One region of the Marinobacterium sp. BA1 genome, then DNA from elsewhere that is predicted to be linked to it. Evidence: predicted binding sites of a transcription regulator. Region 1 holds the regulator's gene; each other region holds the start of a gene.
What was found. The regulator sigma-54, encoded in region 1, starts transcription at its own class of promoters, with help from an activator protein. The targets are predictions, from matches to a motif close to TGGCACNNNNNTTGCTNT.
Positions count from the first base shown of each region.

Region 2: nirB (nitrite reductase large subunit NirB) is a predicted target of sigma-54. The motif match lies at 2,405-2,422, and genes of this name have one in related genera.
Region 3: flgF (flagellar basal-body rod protein FlgF) is a predicted target of sigma-54. The motif match lies at 1,782-1,799, and genes of this name have one in related genera.
Region 4: ACAM29_RS16255 (aminomethyltransferase family protein) is a predicted target of sigma-54. The motif match lies at 2,775-2,792, and genes of this name have one in related genera.

Region 1 covers NZ_BAAFHC010000001.1:2,294,995-2,299,776, reverse strand. Annotated here, with positions in the region: gene mgtE (magnesium transporter) at 1-544, opposite strand, end outside; gene ACAM29_RS11160 (HPr family phosphocarrier protein) at 598-867, opposite strand; gene rapZ (RNase adapter RapZ) at 860-1,744, opposite strand; gene ACAM29_RS11150 (PTS sugar transporter subunit IIA) at 1,746-2,207, opposite strand; gene hpf (ribosome hibernation promoting factor) at 2,229-2,519, opposite strand; gene ACAM29_RS11140 (RNA polymerase factor sigma-54) at 2,571-4,076, opposite strand; gene lptB (LPS export ABC transporter ATP-binding protein) at 4,128-4,782, opposite strand, start outside.
Region 2 covers NZ_BAAFHC010000001.1:3,689,438-3,694,219, reverse strand. Annotated here, with positions in the region: gene nirB (nitrite reductase large subunit NirB) at 1-2,273, opposite strand, end outside; gene ACAM29_RS17795 (nitrate- and nitrite sensing domain-containing protein) at 2,537-3,808, opposite strand; gene cobA (uroporphyrinogen-III C-methyltransferase) at 3,993-4,782, shown strand, end outside.
Region 3 covers NZ_BAAFHC010000001.1:2,594,228-2,599,009, forward strand. Annotated here, with positions in the region: gene flgH (flagellar basal body L-ring protein FlgH) at 1-164, opposite strand, end outside; gene flgG (flagellar basal-body rod protein FlgG) at 186-971, opposite strand; gene flgF (flagellar basal-body rod protein FlgF) at 990-1,733, opposite strand; gene ACAM29_RS12530 (flagellar hook protein FlgE) at 1,853-3,805, opposite strand; gene ACAM29_RS12535 (flagellar hook capping FlgD N-terminal domain-containing protein) at 3,835-4,518, opposite strand; gene flgC (flagellar basal body rod protein FlgC) at 4,540-4,782, opposite strand, start outside.
Region 4 covers NZ_BAAFHC010000001.1:3,337,457-3,342,238, reverse strand. Annotated here, with positions in the region: gene ACAM29_RS16270 (DUF3445 domain-containing protein) at 1-934, opposite strand, end outside; gene ACAM29_RS16265 (2Fe-2S iron-sulfur cluster-binding protein) at 946-1,896, opposite strand; gene ACAM29_RS16260 (dimethylamine monooxygenase subunit DmmA family protein) at 1,896-2,441, opposite strand; gene ACAM29_RS16255 (aminomethyltransferase family protein) at 2,856-3,995, shown strand; gene ACAM29_RS16250 (TetR/AcrR family transcriptional regulator) at 4,074-4,685, opposite strand.

The DNA.
Region 1 (4,782 bases):
AGGAGTCCTTGCGGCTCACAACGAACAGGGTGTCAGTCATTTCCGGGATGTCTTTGTGGCGGCGCAAATAGCGCAGTACCGTTTCCACATTGATGTCGGGTCTGATAGTCACTGTATCCGTGTTCATCAGACCGCCGGCGGTATCCTCCGGGTACGCCAGTACTTCCTCGACCCGCTCACGATTCTGCTGGTCCATGATCTGCAGCAGCTCCTTCATGACCCGTTCGGGCAGCTGCTGCAGGATGTCAGCCATGTCGTCCGTTTCCAGCGACTCGGTAATGGCGAGTACTTCTGAAGCCTCCATGCGGCTCAGGATTTCGGTCTGGGCATCGTCCCCCAGGTACTGCAATACCTCACCTTCCAGCTCCTGGTTGAGCAGGTTCCACAGAATCTGGCGCTCGCGAGGAGGTGTCTTTTCCAGCAGGTGCGCCACTTCAACCGGCTTTAGCCCCTTGTTGAGCATGAACCTCAATTGCTGCAGTTCACCGACCTCAAGCGCGGCGCTCAATGCTTCCAGGTTGGATTTGGTTTCCTGCTGACTCATGGCGGATCTCGATCGGAGGTGGGCGCTTGTCCGGGGAAAGGGGGAGCGCGATCTTATTCGGGCTCGTCAAAGCGATTGTTGATCAATGCGGTGATGGCATCAAGCGCCTCAGGAGCATCATCCCCTTCAGCGGCAAGCGCGATTTCGGTACCTTTGCTGGCGGCCAGCATCATCACGGACATGATGCTCTTGCCATCCACTTCGCGGCCATCCTTGTTGATTCGGATGTTGGCATTGAACTGATTGGCCAGCGTGACCAGCTTGGCAGCGGCGCGGGCGTGCAGGCCCAGCTTGTTGATAATGGTCAGTCGCGTTTCAATCATGGTGTGGTCCTGCGGCAGGCTGACTCAGTTCTCGGTGTAGCACCTGCACATTATCCATATGCCTGCGGAAATAACCAGCCAGTTGCTCGGCAATATAGACCGAGCGGTGTTGGCCCCCGGTACAGCCAATACCGATTGTGATGTAGCTGCGATTATTGGCCTGGAACTGAGGCAGCCACTTGCTTACGAAGGCCTGTATGTCGTTCACCATCTCGCTGACCTCGGGCGACTGGCGCAGAAACTCGATCACCTCGGTGTCGAGGCCGGTATGACGGCGCAATTCAGGGACCCAGTAGGGATTGGGCAAGGCCCGTACATCGAAGGTGAAATCGGCATCGAGCGGTACACCATGCTTGAAGCCAAATGACTCAAATTGCAGTGACAGAACCTGTTCACTGCGCCCGGCAACACGCAGTTTGACTTCGTCACGCAGCTCATAAAGTGATAGCCGCGTAGTATCGATGCGCAGATCAGCGAGATTGGCGATGGGCTCAAGCAGGCTGCGTTCGGTTCGAATTGCTTGCTGCAGGCTCTGTTGTTTATCGGTGAGCGGGTGACGCCGCCGGGTTGCGTTATAGCGTCGCAGCAGAGTAGCTTCACCAGCATCAAGAAACAGGGTTTCGGTGCTCAGCTTGGACTGTTCACGCAGAGTGCGCATCACACTGGGGAACTGTTTCAGGTTGCTCAGAAGGTTGCGAGCATCAATGCTGACGGCAATTTCTCGATTAGGGTTTTCCTCAGCCAGCATCAGTCGGATCAGCTCGGGCAGAAGCAGGGCCGGCAGGTTGTCGATGCAGTAGAAACCGACATCTTCCAGTGCCTGCAGGGCGGTGCTTTTGCCTGAGCCGGAGCGGCCGCTGATGACGACCAGTCGCATGTCAGGCGCCTCTGCAGAGAGTTTGAACGCGATCCAGCAGGCTTGAGGAATCTTCGCAGCTGCGCAGTGATTCACGGGTGCTGGAGTCGTTGAACAGCTCTGCCAACCCTGCCAGTGTCTGCAGGTGCTCTTCAGCGCCGTCTTCGGGAACCAGCAGGAAGCAGATCAGGTCGACTGGACGGTTGTCGATGGCATCGAAGTCAATCGGGCTGGACAGCGTCATCAGTAATCCGATGGCTGTTGTAACACCTGGAATTCTGCAATGAGGAATGGCAACGCCTTCACCGATACCGGTGCTGCCAAGGCGTTCTCGGTTGATCAGGCCGCTGAAGATATCTTCAGCGGCCATGCCGTCCAGCTGCTCGGCGATAGTCTGGCTGGCGAGCTCAAGCGCTCGCTTTTTGCTGACCACATCGACGTGGCAGAGTGTACGGGATGAGGTCAGCAGTTCTGATAGTTGCATGTCGTGACGTGCTGCTACCGGTTATTTGTGGGATTTGAGTTTTTCTTTGTGCTTGATGATCTGGCGGTCAAGCTTGTCCACCATGCCATCAATTGCAGCATACATGTCGTCATGCTCATGCGCTGCGAATACTTCACCGCCGGCCAGGTGGATATCGGCTTCGGCCTTCTGGCGCAGCTTCTCGACACTGAGGGTGACCTGTACATTGGTGATGTTATCGAAGTGGCGTTCCAGTCGGTCGAACTTGGTACGTACATATTCGTTCAGGGCGTCAGTCAGTTCGACGTGATGGCCAGTGATGTTGATCTGCATAGGTTTTCTCCTCGTCATAAAGCACGTTCTTCCGGCGTGCCTGTAGTCTCATTAAACCAGACGCTTGCGCTCATTAGAAGGCGGAATGTTCATCGCTTCACGATATTTTGCCACTGTGCGTCTGGCTACGTTAAATCCCTGCTCTTTCAGCAGGTCGGCTATCTTGTTATCACTGAGTGGTTTTGCGGTATTCTCCGCGCTGATCAGCTTCTTGATCAAGGCACGAATGGCGGTAGAGGAGGCAGCGCCTCCGTCTGACGTGCTCACATGGCTGGAGAAAAAATACTTCAGCTCGAAGATGCCTCGGGGTGTATGCATGTATTTCTGGGTAGTGACACGGGAAATGGTTGATTCGTGCATCTCTACGGCTTCAGCGATGTCATGCAGAACCATCGGCTTCATACCCTCTTCACCTTCCTCGAAAAAATCGATCTGGCGGGCCACGATCTCGGTGGCGACCTTGAGCAGGGTTTCGTTGCGACTCAGCAGGCTCTTCAGAAACCAGCGCGCTTCCTGTAGATGGTTTTTCAGATAGGTGTTGTCAGCGCTGTTGTCGGCCCGTCTTATAAGATCAGCATAGTCGGTATTGATACGCAGCTTGGGGGATGCCTCTGAGTTCAGGCTTACATTCCACTGCCCCTGCACCTTGCGCACCACGACATCAGGTATAACGTACTCTGACTGTTCACTGCTGATGCTGGTGCCCGGTTTTGGATTAAGCGACTGGATCAGACTGATGATCTGTTGCAGGGCCTCCTCCTTCAGGCGCATGCGGCGCATCAAGGTACGATAGTCATGATTACCGAGCAGACCCAGGTGATCGCGTACCAGGCGTAATGCCTCTTTCAGCATCGGAGTGTTTTCAGGCAGCTGGCGCAGCTGTATCTGCAGACATTCGCTCAGGTCTCGTGCGCAGACACCGGGCGGGTCAAACTGTTGCAGGCGGTGCAGTACCGTTTCAATCTCTTCAGGCTCGGCATCTGCAAACAGCTGGGGTTCGCTCCGGGTGAAGTGTTCCAGAACTTCATCTACGTCCGTGCGTAGATAGCCATCCGGATCGACAGCATCGATAAGGGCCATGGCGACCATACGGTCAGGGTCACTCATGGGGGTCAAGTTGAGCTGCCACAGCAGGTGATCCTGAAGGCTGTCTTCGGCCGAATCGTTATCACCGGGTTCCCAGTCATCATCACGGGCAGGACCGGGTGTACTCTGGTGCTGGAAGGTATCATCCCAGTTGCTGTCGGTGGACAGCTCACGAGGGATTTCATCATTCCACCGCTCTTCCAGTGCGTTTTCGTCCCAGCTGTCCTCGTCAGCGGTGTCGTTAGAGAGGCTGTCGGCAGAGGCGTCGTGACGATCATCACGGGCTTCAGTCTGGGCTTCTTCGGCGCTGTCCAGTTCCTCCTCGACTTCCAGCAGTGGGTTACTCTCCAGGGCTTCCTGGATCTCCTGCTGCAGGTCCAGCGTTGACAGTTGCAGCAGACGTATTGCTTGTTGCAACTGGGGTGTCATCGTCAGATGCTGGCCGATCTTGAGTTGTAACGATTGCTTCATATCAGAGCTGCCAGGTGGACGGAGTGGATGTACATGATTGACGACTCAGGATCAAAGGGAAAACTGCTCGCCCAGATAGGCACGGCGAACCTGTTCGTTAGCCAGGATCTCGGCCGGTGTGCCCTGTGCGAGTATTCCCCCTTCACTTACGATATATGCTCGTTCGCAGATGTCGAGTGTCTCGCGCACGTTATGATCGGTGATCAGAATGCCAATGCCGCGAGACTGCAGGTGGCGAATGGTTTGTTTGATATCGCTGACCGAGATTGGATCAACGCCGGCAAAGGGTTCGTCCAGCAGGATAAAGTCAGGCTCGGTTGCCAAGGCCCGTGCGATTTCAACACGTCGACGCTCTCCGCCAGACAGGGCCATACCCAGGCTATTGCGCAGGTGAGTAATGTGAAACTCTTCCAGCAGCTGCTCCAGTAATGCCTTACGATCCGAGGTATTCAGCTCCTTGCGAGTTTCCAGAATGGCCATCAGGTTGTCATGTACGCTCAGCTTCCGAAACACCGAAGCTTCCTGAGGCAGATAGCCGATACCGCGGCGAGCGCGCTCATGCATGGGCAGGCGGGTAACGTCGTCCTGGTGCAGTCGGATTTGTCCCCGGTCGGCGTGGATAAGCCCCACGATCATATAAAAGCAGGTGGTCTTGCCGGCACCGTTGGGTCCCAGCAGACCAACGATCTGGCCCGTTTCCATCTGC
Region 2 (4,782 bases), 1.4 Mb from region 1:
GAAGTACGCTGCAGGCGGTCGGCGGTGTAGATGTAGAACATCAGGATACGGTCGATGTAACGCACCAGCGTTTCATCATCCAGATCAGTCGCGAACAGGTCCGCATGGCGCGGTTTCATGCCGCCATTACCACAGACATAGAGATTCCAGCCGTTTTCAGTGGCAATCACGCCAATATCCTTGCTTTGGGCCTCGGCACATTCTCGGGTGCAGCCTGACACGGCCATCTTGATCTTGTGCGGCGCGCGCAGGCCCTTGTAGCGGTTCTCGATCTCGATCGCCATGCCAACGCTGTCCTGCACGCCAAAGCGACACCAGGTGCTGCCAACGCAGGATTTCACCGTTCGCAGCGACTTGCCGTAGGCATGACCGGTCTCAAAACCGGCCGCAATCAGCTCTTCCCAAATCAGTGGCAGTTCATCCAGCGCCGCACCGAAGAGGTCAATCCGCTGGCCACCGGTGATCTTGGTATAGAGTTGGTATTTCTGCCCTATTTCGCCCAGCACGATCAACATCTTCGGTGTAATCTCGCCGCCCGGAATGCGCGGCACCACCGAGTAGGTACCGTTTTTCTGCATATTGGCCATGAAGGTGTCGTTGGTGTCCTGCAAAGGCACCAGTTCGGGGCTGTGGATAGGTTCATTCCAGCAGCTGGCCAGCATGGAGCCGACGGCCGGTTTACAGATTTCACAACCGCCGCCATGTCCGTGACGCTGAATCAGCTCGTCAAAAGTCTTGATCCCATCTACACGGATCAGGTGGAACAGTTCCTGACGAGTATGGCTGAAATGCGCACAGAGCGAACGATCGACCTGTACGCCGCGCTTTTCCAGCTCCGCATCCAGCACGGTCTTGAGCATGGCGGCACAACCACCACAGCCGGTGGCGGCTCGGGTGCTGGCTTTGAGATCGGCCACCGACACGGCACCATCATTCATCGCCTCGCAGATATCACCCTTGCTGACGTTGTGACAGGAGCAGATGGTGGCCGTCAGTGGCAGCTCGGCACTGCCCGCACTCGGCAGTCCGCCCTCAGAGGCAGGCAGAATCAATGCTTCCGGCTGCTCCGGCAGCGGCATGTCATTCAGTGCCAGCTGCAGCAGTTGATCGTAGCCGCTGTTGTCCCCAATCAGGATGGCACCCAGCAGGCGCTTGCCATCCTCCGAGACCACCAACCGACGATAGACGCCGCTGCGCTCATCGCTGTAGCGGTAATTCTGACACCCCGGTGTATGGCCGTGAGCATCACCTATCGAGCCCACATCCACACCCAGCAGTTTCAGTTTCGTCGACATGTCGGCCCCCTGAAAATGTGCCTGGCCATCACCAACAAGATGCGACAGGGCCGCTCGTGCCATGGCATAACCCGGTGCAACCAGACCGAAATGACGCCCGTTCCACACCGCACACTCGCCAATGGCATAGATGCCAGGATCGCTGCTGCGGCAGTGCTGGTCCACCTCAATACCGCCACGCTCACCCAGCTGCAGGCCAGCCTCACGGCCCAGCATGTCCTGCGGCCGGATACCGGCGGAATACACGATCAGGTCGGTCTCCAGCTCGGTAGCGTCGGCAAAGCACATCTTCATCCTTGCACTGTCACCCCGAATAATCTGCTGCGTCGCCTTGTCGGTATGCACCGCAACCCCGAGCGCCTCGATCTTGTGGCGCAGCAAGGCTCCCGCTTCGTCATCCAGCTGAACCGGCATCAGCCGGGGGGCAAACTCGACCACATGTACCTCCAGCCCCAGCCGCTTGAGGGCGTTGGCGGCTTCCAGGCCGAGCAGTCCACCGCCGATCACCACGCCGACATTGGCACCCTCGGCACTGGCACGAATCGCATCCAGGTCATCCAGTGTTCGGTAGACCAGGCAGTGTGGCTGAGCCCCGCCGGGGATGGGTGGAACGAAGGGCCACGAGCCTGTCGCAAGCACCAGTTTGTCGTATCTGTATTCCCCCCCCTGGGTGTGCAGGGTTTTGCATTGGGGATCAATGGACAGAACCGACTCACCCAGTTTGAGGCTCACGGCGGGGTGTTGATACAGCTCCGGTGACCCCAGCCTCAACGCGTCGGCACTGCCCGAATCAAAATAGTCTGACAGGTGTACCCGATCATAGGCGGGATAGCGTTCAGCCCCGAAAACCATCAGTTCACCCTGCTCAGCAGCTTCACTGGCCAACCACTGTTCCACAAAGTGATGCCCTACCATGCCGTTGCCAATCACGGCCACGCGCAAAGGGCGACGGGTACCGGTGCAGTCTGTCTGTTTCATACGGCACTCTCTTAGTTTCAGATAAAAAAAAACGGTGCCACTTCTGTGCTGCACATGCAGCAAGGAGTGGACACCGTTGTCCAAAAAACCACTTGATGAGCGTCTGACCTCAGGCCTGACCTGCAACTGGTATTGCAGGGTTTATGCCAATCGGTCAATAACAGGCAGAAGCGGGGCTTTTACCCGAACAACAACGACAAGGGCGCTTTAAAAAGGTGCAGACAGGGTCGAAACGACCCTTAACAGGGCACGGAAAAACATAATTACGTTTTCCCCAGGCCGTCACAGGCGGCTATCAGACGAGCCGCCAGATCGACCAGACGGATGTTGGCCTGCATCGCCTGCTGCCGCATCTGACGATAGGCCTGCTCTTCACTGAGGCCATGAAACTGCATCAGCAATCCCTTCGCCCGCTCTATCTGCTTGCGTTCATCCAGAGCCGAACGTGCCAGCTCCAGCTCTTTCTGAACCTGTTCCAGATGGCGTGCCTGAGTCAGTAACAGGTCATATACCGTATCGTTCAACCCCCCGCCTTCATGTCCGGGACTGCTCAGCAGCTCAGCCATGGGTGTCAGGTTGACCGGAACCGTACGCTGCGCAGCGGCTTCTATCAGGGTGTTAAGCTGTTGCCGGTGATGCCTCAGCTCCGCTTCAGCCGCGGCGGTCTTGTCACGACTCTTTTGCAGAAGGAGCTGCTCCAGATGGGCTTCAAGCTGCTGCATGCGATCGATGCGGCAGGTGGCCAGCTCATACCAAAGCTCACTCAATGACATCGGCACTTCTTCTTTGGGTTGCAGTCGGCTGAACATGCCCCGCAATCGTAACAGCTCGGCATGCTCCGAGGTCGCCTGCAGCTTGTGCCAGAGTGCCAGCGGTTCTGCCTCTGCATAACAGGTGAAGGTATCAAAACTGCGTTGCTGGGCATCCTGCAGGTTTATCAACCGCTCCAGCTGCTCGGCCTCGAACCGACCTGCCGCGAAGCCGATTGCTCCCCAGGCACGTTCCTGCCCTGCATACTCCTTCCCCTGTATGAAGTTGAATGTCGCGACCAGAGCCCGCGTCAACTCCGGGTCGCCACAGCTGTCCGCCAGTTCAAATATGACCGCCAGCAAACGGGCAATCAGCTCACTGAGCCAACAGGTGAGCGTTGCCGCCTCCAGTTGTTGCTGCTGCACCTGAGCACGCAGCAGATCCAGCTCTTCCAGCTGCAGCAGTACCGCCGCGATGCAGTTGCACAGGCGCATTCCCGCCGGTGCACTGCCTGTGCCCGGCATCAGGTCTGCAACTCCCTGCCGAAAGGCCTGTTCGGCCACACGGCTACGCGCGACCTGCTCCGGATACTGACGGGCAAAGCACTCACCGCCGGAAGCCAGAAAGACATTTGAAATACCGCGTTCACGCTGCAGCTCATGGATTAACCTCCCGGTCAGAATCGCCTGTTGGCAACCCACGGCCAATTGTTTCAGTGCCTCAATCTCGGCCTCACGAGCAGCCAGCAGAAAGCGGTGGGTCAGCGGTGTACTTGAAGCTTGCATCGGCGGCCTCTCAGCAAAGAAGTTGCAGGGATACCATCGGGACAAGCAATTTATGTTCCAGCTCTCGCAACTGGCACCGGTTTTGCTTGTTTATTTCTGCTTAACATTTGAATTAAGGCAACGACGCCTGCTCCGTGATCGCCAAACCGGTCACGGGCAGGCGTTTTTTTATGAGGGCTAGAACATGTTTACGCTTTTGGTACGTTCGTTTGCTGAAATACGGTTAGCATTACCAAGCCGACAGACATTGTTCGGCAGCCGTTTATCCCACACCGACAACACCCCCCTCGGGCGCGTGGACCTGGTGGGTGCCGGCCCCGGTGATCCGGAGCTGATCACTCGCAAGGGCTGGCGCCTGATTGAGCAGTCCGAGGTAGTGCTGCATGACGCCTTGGTCAGCCCTGAGTTGATGGCTCAGATACCGCTGCATGTACAGCGCATATATGTCGGCAAGCTGAAGGGGCGACATTCACACTCTCAACGCGAAATTTGTGAGCTGCTGGTCAAGCTGGCTCGGCAAGGGCACCGAGTGGTAAGGCTCAAGGGAGGCGACCCGCTGATATTTGGTCGATTGGGAGAAGAGTTGAATGCACTGAGAGCCGCCGATATTCCGTTCAGTATTGTACCCGGCATCAGCGCTGCAGCCGGCTGTGCCGCCAGTTGCGGATTTCCGCTGACCGAGCGAGGACAATCTGCACGACTGAGGCTGATCACGGCCCATTCCTGTGATGACAGTGAAATCAATTGGCAGGATCTGGCGCGGGCGGATGAAACATTGGTTTTTTACATGGGGCTGTCGATGGCCGCTGCCATCAGTCACGGCCTGCAGACTGCCGGTCTGCCTCCGGACTGGCCTGCGCTGCTGGTCGAAAAGGGTACCCGAGAGGACCAGCGCACCCTGGCCTGCACGCTGGCGGATCTGCCACAAACGGTGCAACAGCACCGATTACAGTCACCGACGTTGATTTATATTG
Region 3 (4,782 bases), 300 kb from region 1:
GTGCCCGCCTGATAGATAGAGCCATTCACCGGTTTGGGTTGCTGCATCTGCGCGGGCTGAATTGGCGCATAATAGGGATTATCCGGCTTGGGGGCCTTATTGACACATCCCGTCAGCAGCACCAAGCCAAACAATGGCCACAGTCGCAAAAGTCTGGTCATCATTATGTTCACCTTAGCCTGTCATTAGAGCTGCTGGCTGACATAGGACAGCATCTCGTCTGCGGTCGAGATCACTTTGGAGTTCATCTCATAGGCGCGCTGGGTGGTGATCATATCCACAAGCTCTTCGACCGCATTCACATTCGAGCCTTCAAGCATCCCCTGCTTGATGATGCCGCGCCCCTCTTCTCCGGCAAGGCCAACAATCGGCGCACCGCTTGCAGCCGTTTCAATGTACAGGTTCTGGCCTGTTGCCTGCAGCCCCTGGGGGTTAACAAAATCGGCCAATTCCAGCTGTCCCAACTCTTGAGGGTTGGGATCACCCGCTACCGTTACACTCACGGTGCCATCATTGCCCACCGAAAAATTGGTTACCTGGTCCGGCAGGGTGATTGCAGGTTCAACCAGGTAGCCTTCTGAAGTGACCAGACGGTTCTCGCCATCAAGGTGCAACTCGCCATTGCGGGTATAGGCGATGTCACCATTGGGCATGGCAACTTGTAAAAAACCACGACCATTGATTGCCACGTCAAAAGGCTGGTCAGTGATCTGCATGTCACCGGTACGAAACATCTTCTGGGTGCTGACGGTACGAACACCGCTGCCCAGCTGCAGACCAGAGGGCAGCATTGAGTCTTCACCGGTAGCCGCACCGGGCTGGCGACGGATTTGATACAACAGATCCTCAAACTCCAGCCGATCTTTCTTGAAGCCAACAGTACTGACGTTGGCCAGATTGTTGGAAATTACCTTGAGCTGAGTATCCTGTGCACTCAGACCGGTTTTAGCAACATGCAAAGCACCGTGCATGGGTCAGACTCCTTAATATCAGCTCAGTGAAAGAATCTCAGACGCAGAAGTAGACATCTCTTCTGCCGTCTTCATCATTTTGACCTGCATCTCAAACTGACGCTGTAGGCCGATCATGGCCGTCAGTTCGGAGATGGCGTTTACATTACTGGCTTCGAGATAACCCGAACGAAGCTGAGCATTGAGCGCCTGAGGCAAGGGCACATCATTATCGGTGTGCATGAAGCCATCACGCCCCTTGAACAGCTGACCATTTTCCGGCTGTACCAGTTTTATCTGGTCTACCAGTGCAATTTCGACCGCATTCTCACCCAGCGGACGGATGGTAATAGTGCCATCATTGCCGATCGTAATATTTTCGGCTGGCGGAATGATGATCGGAATGCCTCCCGCGCCGATCACCGGCAAACCGCTGCCCGTCACCAGCTGGTTGGCGGCATTGATCTGCAGGGAGCCATTACGGGTATACACTTCGTTGCCGTCCGGTCCCTGAATGGCGATCCAGCCATCACCTTCCACAGCCACATCAAGATCGCGACCGGTCTGCATCAGCGTACCGCTGTCCATATCCGTACCAGGGCGTTCGCTCATAGAATACACGCGAGACTCGAAGCCCTCACCCAGCACCCGCATGGCACGGGCCTGCTCGAAATCACTTTTGAAGCCGGTGGTCGTGGCATTGGCCAGGTTGTTGGCATGAGCTTGCTGCGCATACATGTTCTCGCGCGCGCCGGTCATGGCGACATACAGCACTTTATCCATCGTTTACTCCGGTAAAACCTTGCCGTTTTAACTGGCTTTACCTTGTATCAAGCAAACTATGTGCCATAAACGAGAAAGCCGGGCATATAGCCCGGCTTGTGGTGTTGATATACCACTGATCAGATCTGCAGAATCGTCTGCGTGATCGCATTCATGGTCTCTAGGGTCTTTGAGTTGGCCTGATAGTTACGCTGACCTTCAATCAGCTTCACCAGCTCTTCGGACAAATCAACATTGGACGCTTCAAGTGCAGCGGAGCGCAACGTGCCGTTCAAGCCTGTTCCGGGCGGGTTCACAATCGCGTCGCCTGAATCCAGCGTGGCGGCCCACTCGGTATCACCACTCGGCTGCAGACCCGCCTGGTTTTCAAAGGTTGCAACGGCCACCACACCCAGCGACTTGTTCTGTCCATTACTGAACGAAGCCACCATTTCCCCGGTTGCAGAGAACGTCACACCAATCAAGTCACCTTTGGTGTAACCATCCTGTAGCGACCCCTTCACGATGGATGCGGAAGCAAACTGAGTACTACCGGTCAGATCCAGTGTGATTTCAGTCAGAGAGTTGGCTGGATCCGCACCCTTAATGGTAAGAGCAGGTACCTGTCCACCAGCCGGAAACGCCTGACCATTAATCTCTCGCAGCAGACCGTTGGTGGGGTTAAACTGGACCAGTATCGGCCCCGGCTCAGTAAGCGTTCCCTTGCCCGGATCCTGTACCTTACCAATATCCAGCAACTCTTCATTGTTCAGGTAGGCATACATGCGATAGTAGCCTCTGTAAGAGTTATCGCCCTGGATTGAAGCATCAGCATCATGCGCAGCAGTGACGTTACCGGTTACAGTTACTGGATAGGGATCGTTAAGCTGGCCAGGCTCTGGAGTGATGTCACCCTCATCTGCTTTAAAGCGCACCTGCAATATAACGTCGCCTGCAGCGTTGGTCGTAGCCTGTATTGATTCTATCGAAGGGTTGTTCTCCAATATACGGGCTTCACGTGCCGCAATCAGCCCAGCAATGCCATCGGCTGTATTATCAGCAGCTGAAACCTGAATTTCTTCCCCTGCCAAAGAAATGGTTCCGCTGCCTGCACCCGGGGTCACGGTATATACGCGGACCTCATTAGCATCACGATAACGGTCTTCTACCGCTGTATTGAGGTTCGCAAGGGCGGCTCCACCTTCTTCCACCAAAACATCACCAGAATCCGTAGCCCACGCTTTCAATTCAAAGCTGAGCTCTCCCGTGCCGGTATCGTATACAACCGTCGAGAGATCGATGCGGTCATCAGCAACTGCCAGTTCATCATAGCCAGTTGTCGCGGGCGAGTTGTCAATCAATCTTCCATTAGCGTCAAAATCCCCTGCCTGGAGCTGGATACCGGATATTTCTGGATAGTTGGTGGGGGTTGTAAGCTGAAAGTTGAGCACCTGTTTGACTGGGCGCTGTTCCGCAAAGTTGTACTTGATAGTGTGCTCATTACCCAAGCTGTCAAAAGTACGGTCTGTCGTTGTCCAGGTAAAAGAACCCGGCTCATCCTTGTTGTATGTCGGTAGAAGAGAAGCTGCATCAGAGCGCGCATCAATATTGAACGACAAATCGATGTTTTCAGTTGCTTTTGGTGGACTTTCTTTCTCAGTGACTGCCATGTTGCCAATTGGCAGCCTGTTACCATCGGCATCAAGGCCATACCCTTGCAGGTATTTCCCGTTTTTGGAAACGATAAAGCCTTCTTTATCCAGCTCAAACGCACCGGCTCGGGTGTAGGTCACACTGCCCTGACCATCATCAAGCTGGAAAAAGCCTGAACCATTGATCGCCAAGTCCAGGTTGTTGTTGGTGAACTCAATGGTACCGGCACTGAAATCCTGGGCAATATCGGTCACGGTGACACCTGACCCAGGGGTATTGGACGAACCCGCACCGACAACGGCAGTGGCATAGATATCACCAAACTCGGTACGCGATGACTTGAAGCCTACAGTGCTTGAGTTTGCGATGTTGTTACCAGCCACATCCAACATGGCTGTAGATGCTTTGAGACCTGTTACGGCTGTGCTGAAACCTGCCATTGTTATTACCTCGCTAGACTGTGACTGGGTTAGCCCAGCTGTTTCACTTCACTCATGTCAATGGAACCGATGGCCGTATTCACTTTCATGCCAATTCCATTTTGCCCCAGAGTGACGCTGTTGATATTGAAACCCATGTAGGTGGCCACCTCTTCGTACTCGCCGTCCGCCCCCATAGGAACTTCAGCCACTATCCGGTAGTTACCCGGTGGCACGCCTTCTCCGCCCTGCCACACAAAGTTATGATCACCCTTCGGTTGCGCCCCCATACTGACTTGGTCAATCTGATTGCCGCCCGCATCGTAGATGGTGATGCGTACATCATTGACACTGTTCTCCAAACTGACCAGCCCATCCACATAACCTTCTTCCTGATGCAATTGGGCAATATTCGTATTCACGTATGCACGCTGCCCAACCATCGACGAAGCCTGTAACGCTGCCTGACTACTCAGCATTGAGTTACTCATGTTTTCCATGGTCTTGGACAGGTTTTGAATACTTTCAACGTTGCTCAACGTGGAAATTTGCTGCATGAAGTCAGCTGGATCCGCCGGACTGGTCGGGTCCTGATTCTGCAGCTGCGCGATCAGCAACTTCATGAACATCTGACTTTCTTCAGACTGAGAATTCAGCGCCTTGGACTGCGCCTGGTTCTTCTGATTGATCTGATCGTAGATGTTGTTACTGCCGACGCCGTTTACATTGCTCATGGCGTTATCCTCTTACTGACCTTATTGCCCCAGCGTCAGCGTACGCTGCAGCATCTGTTTGGCCGTATTCATAATATCGGCGTTGATCTGGAACGAGCGCGAGGCTGAAATCATATCCGCCATCTCTTCCACCACATTTACGTTCGGGTACCAGATATACCCGTTTTCATCGGCCATCGGGTGATTCGGTTCGTACGCCATGCGCAGGGGCGAATCGCTTTCGATGATCCCTTTAACATCAACACCTTGGCCCGGCACCAATGT
Region 4 (4,782 bases), 1.0 Mb from region 1:
GCAGGGTCTTGAGCACCCGATGCATGCGGCGCGCCCAGTCCGGGTTGGTCACCAGATCGTCAAAGCTGATCAGGAAAGTACGAATGCTGAACATCAGTGCATTGCTGCGCGGCATGCGATCCAGCACCTGCAGTTCCACTCGAAGGTGTACTTTCTCACCCACGTTATCAGCAGTAACGCTGGCCCGGTCGGTGCCCCAGTTCGGATAGGTTTCCGGCGAGGTATCCATGCGTGCGTTGACGGTCAGGGTCCAGTTCAGGCGACGCACTGGACGCCCGACCGGAATGGCGGTCAGATACTTCAGGGCACGATCAAACACGCCCATTTCGTGGGCCAGCGGGACCGGGCCGTGCCACTCGGAAAAGCTCATGCCGGCATCGAACGCCAGCGACCAGTCGGCTGGGCAGGTCACGATGCCCGCATCCAGGAACAGGTCACCATCACGCTGGTCCAACAGTGCGAAGTCGCCCTGTACCTGACGGCCCATGTACTCCATCGGTGGCAACGGCAAGGTGCTGCTGTCACCAAAGGTGAAGCTATCCTTGATATTGAGCAGCCGGTTTTCCCAGGTCCACTGGTCACCATCAACCTGCAGGCTGAAATGTTCGGGGTAATCCGCTGCCAGTGATGTCATGCATCGCTCGATCATATCCCAGCACGCGAGATCCATATGCGGCATCGCCAGACAGCGTTTGGGATTTTCTTCCAGCACGGTGGCACGCTCGGCCATCTCCGACAGATAGTGTTCGTCGATATCCAGCAGAAACTCAAACACTGACCCTTCCGGCCCCGGCGTCACGTGGGGCTCAATGTTGACCGAGTAGCGATACTCGTCCTCTGGAAACGGGAACGGAAAACGTGCAACGGCACCGGGGCTGTTGCTGTAGGTAAAGTCATCACGAAAGGTTTGTACGGGTTTGGGTGACATGCGCATAGCTGTCGCTCCTATAGGTCCAAAGTCAGGTGTTTGCCGGCGGCACGGGAGACGCAGGGCATGATGCAGCTGCCGCTGGAGCGCTCGTCGTTGGACAGGAAATCATCTCGATGCTCAACATCGCCCTCAAGAACAGCCGTGCGACATTGGCCACAGACGCCTGCACGGCACAGATTGGGAACCTTGACGCCTTCGCGCTCCAGCGCTTCAAGCAGGCTTTCATCGGCCGCTACGTCCACCGTTTTTCCGCTGTGGGTCAGCTGCGCCTTGAACGGCTCGCCCGGCTCGGGTGCGGCAAAGGCTTCGAAATGGATCAGGCTGTCTGGCCAGCCCAAAGCGGCTGCCGTGCTGCGAACACCGTCAATCAACGATTCAGGGCCACAGATATAGACATGGGTCCCCGGCCCCTGACCGCTCAACACGGCAGTCAGGTCACATTTATTACCCTGCACAGAGTCATAGCGATGGAGAGCCGATCCAAGTTGCTGCTGCAGTTGATCCAGATAGGCGCCGGTTTGACTACTTCGATACAGATAGTGCAACTCGAAATCAGTACCCTTCCGTTTGAGTTCCGGGATATACGACATGAAGGGGGTGATGCCAACGCCACCTGCAATCAGCAGGTGTTTGCGGGCAGTCATCACGGGAGCAAAGAGGTTGGCCGGTGGTGTGATCGCCAGCTGGTCCCCTACGTTCACCTGTCCATGCATGAAAGAAGAACCGCCACGGGAGGCATCCTGCAACCGCACGGCGATGCTGTAACGCCGCGGTGTGGCAGGGTCGCCACACAGCGAATAGGCATTACGGATCTCGCGGGATGCTCCCGGCATGATCACCTGAACATGACTGCCGGGCGAGAATGCCGGCAGCCGGCCTTCAATCGCTTCCAGTTTGAACTCTCGAATCATCGGTGCCACCTGCTCGATGGCCATCACACGCACCGGTATGCTGTCGATACTCATTACTGCAACACCTCCTGTTCCGGCTGTTCATCAGGATCTTCAGCATTGATCTGCACCCCTACGTAGGCACCATGCAGACGGGCAAAATGATCCCGTACCAACAACAAACGACCACACCCTGTGCAGGTGTGAGGACTGGCTGTCACCCCTTCCATAAGGGTGTAGCAATGGGTACAGAATAACCGGCGGGCAGAACTGATCGGAGGCGCCAATTGAATCTGCTCTTCGACCAGCCCGGCCGACAACGCTTGATTGCGTATGTCCCACAGAAAGCCTTCACTTCCGGCCACGTACAGCCGGGTGGTCACCGGCGCATCATTCAGAATGTGTTGCAGGTAGCCCGACAGGGAATCCGCCAGCGTGCCCGGGGCATTGCCCGGTTCCGCCACCAGCCATTGTGCACCTGATTCAGCACACTGACGGTACAGCGGTTCCAGCAGGTGCTCTGCGTCTGACTCACTGACAAACAACTGTAGTCCTGCTGTCGCGACCAGCTCGGGTGGCGTATAGGTCGGACGACTCTTGATGGATGGATCGATCTGCATCACTACTCCTTTTGGGTTACCCAAAATTTATTAGTGGTGTAATTTATTTCTCCTTAGGAAAAGCAATTTTTCTGCCAAAACATGAAACCAGATAAATTTCAATACCTTAGGATTATCAATCCAAAACATCTCCTCTATAAGGGCACAGCAACAGTGCATTTCCGTATCCGGATGACTCAGCACAGGGCAGATGATCATTACGGTGCAAAAGTACCCCGGTTGACCCAAAACGGGTCGCACTTCAGCTCCCCATACCCAAATATTGGCCAAGGCCCGAGCCAGTTTTGATTGGGATTATTTTTTCACTCTATAAATCATGACGTTGAGTCTTAATGGCCCGGAACTTGCTTTCCTATCAGGAATAATAGTTCCTCTTCAGGAATTAATTATGATCTGTTACCAATGGAGAGAAAAATGGCTAATTCATGGCGTATCGCCGCACTGGCTGAAAGACATCGTGCCCTGGGCTCAAACCTTGAAGACTGGAACGGCCTGCCTACGGCATGGACCTACAGCAAAAGCGGTTACACTCTGGCCGATGAGCACGAAGCAATCCGTACCAAGGCAGGCTTGATGGATGTATCAGGCTTGAAGAAGGTGCACTACGTGGGTCCACATGCCGAGAGCCTGCTGGAGTGGGCCACCACGCGTGACATCTCCAAGCTGTATCCGGGCAAGGCGGTCTACGCGACCATGCTGAATGAAGCCGGCAAGTTTATTGATGACTGTGTTATATACCGCATGGGCCCCAACGCTTTCATGGTTGTACATGGCACCGGCGCCGGCTATGAGCGCCTGACTCAGGCGGCACTGGGCAAACAGGTTGCCGTGCTGTTTGATGACGATATGCACGATCTTTCGCTGCAAGGCCCCACTGCAGTGGATTTCCTCGCTGAGCATATCCCCGGAATCCGGGATTTGGCCTACTTCCACCACACACACGCACGCCTGTTCGGTTGCCCGATCACCATTTCACGCACCGGCTATACCGGCGAGCGCGGTTACGAGATCTTCTGTAAGGCGGCCGACGCCACTACCATTTGGGACGGCATTCTGGAGCACGGCAAAGCGTTCGGCATTATTCCCTGCTCTTTCACCGCGCTCGACTGGCTGCGTACCGAAAGTTACCTGCTGTTCTATCCGTTCGATAACTCCGAGATGTACCCGTTCGAAAACGAACCGGCCGGCGATACGCTTTGGGAGCTGGGTCTGGACTTCACAGTGTCCAAGGACAAGACAGAATTCTGCGGTGCTTACGAGCACTTCCGCCTGCAGGGCAAAGAGCGATTCAAGATTTTCGGTGTTTTGCTGGAAGGAAAAGAGGCCGCTTCCGAGGGTGATGAACTCTGGGCCGATGGCAAAAAGGTGGGGGTTATCACCTGCGCCATGTATTCACGCCTGACCGACAGATCAATGGCAATCGCTCGTCTTGAAGTGCCCTACGCCGAGCAGGGCACCCCGCTTCAGGTCAAAGGTAGCCTTGAGGTATCGGCCATCGCCCATACCCTGCCATTTGATGATCCCGAGAAAATAAAGCGCACTGCAAAGGGCTGATCAGGCCTGACACACCGAGGGGGGCCTGTTTCCATAAACAGCCCTTTTCGGTTGGATCATCACACGTAGCTGCAGCGGTCACTGCCCCTCAGTATAGCCATAGCCGCGCAGAAACAGGTCAACACAACTCACAATGTAACGATCAATCTCTTCATCACTCAGCTGAGGAGTAATACCCAGCTCGGAGCGTAGCTTGGCCTCCCCCATCACCATCATCAGGAACTGAATGGCGGCATGGCGTGGCTGCTCCATGACAACCCGGCCCAACTCGGCTTCACGCCCCAGCATCTCGGTGAACCCCTGAATCATGACCTGAGGCCCGGCGGCAAAAAAAAGTGCTGCCGCTTGCGGTTGAGTATCGACCTGAGACACACAGGTTCGGTGCACGCAGCGCGCTTCTTCAGACAGTATTAACTGAATGAAGTGACGACCGATGTCGAGCAACCGTTCCCGCAAAGAGCCATCTTCACGCACCAGCAGATCAACCAGGTTATAGCGATCGCACTTGCACCGAATGGCAGCCGTAAAAAGATCATCCTTACAGCCAAAGTGACTGTACACCGTCTGCTTGGACACGCCCGCCTGCTGCGCCACCATTTCCATGCTGGTATCGGTAAAACCATGCTGCACAAACAGCGTCGAGGCAGCGTCCAGTATCTGCTCACGTTTGGCTGCACTGCTGGGTCTCAAAAGCACTCTCCTGATATTTGGAACAAAATCATACTATACAGTCCAGTCTATTGACTCTAAACTAAACTCATCAGTCCATTATTATAGCCCTTATGGC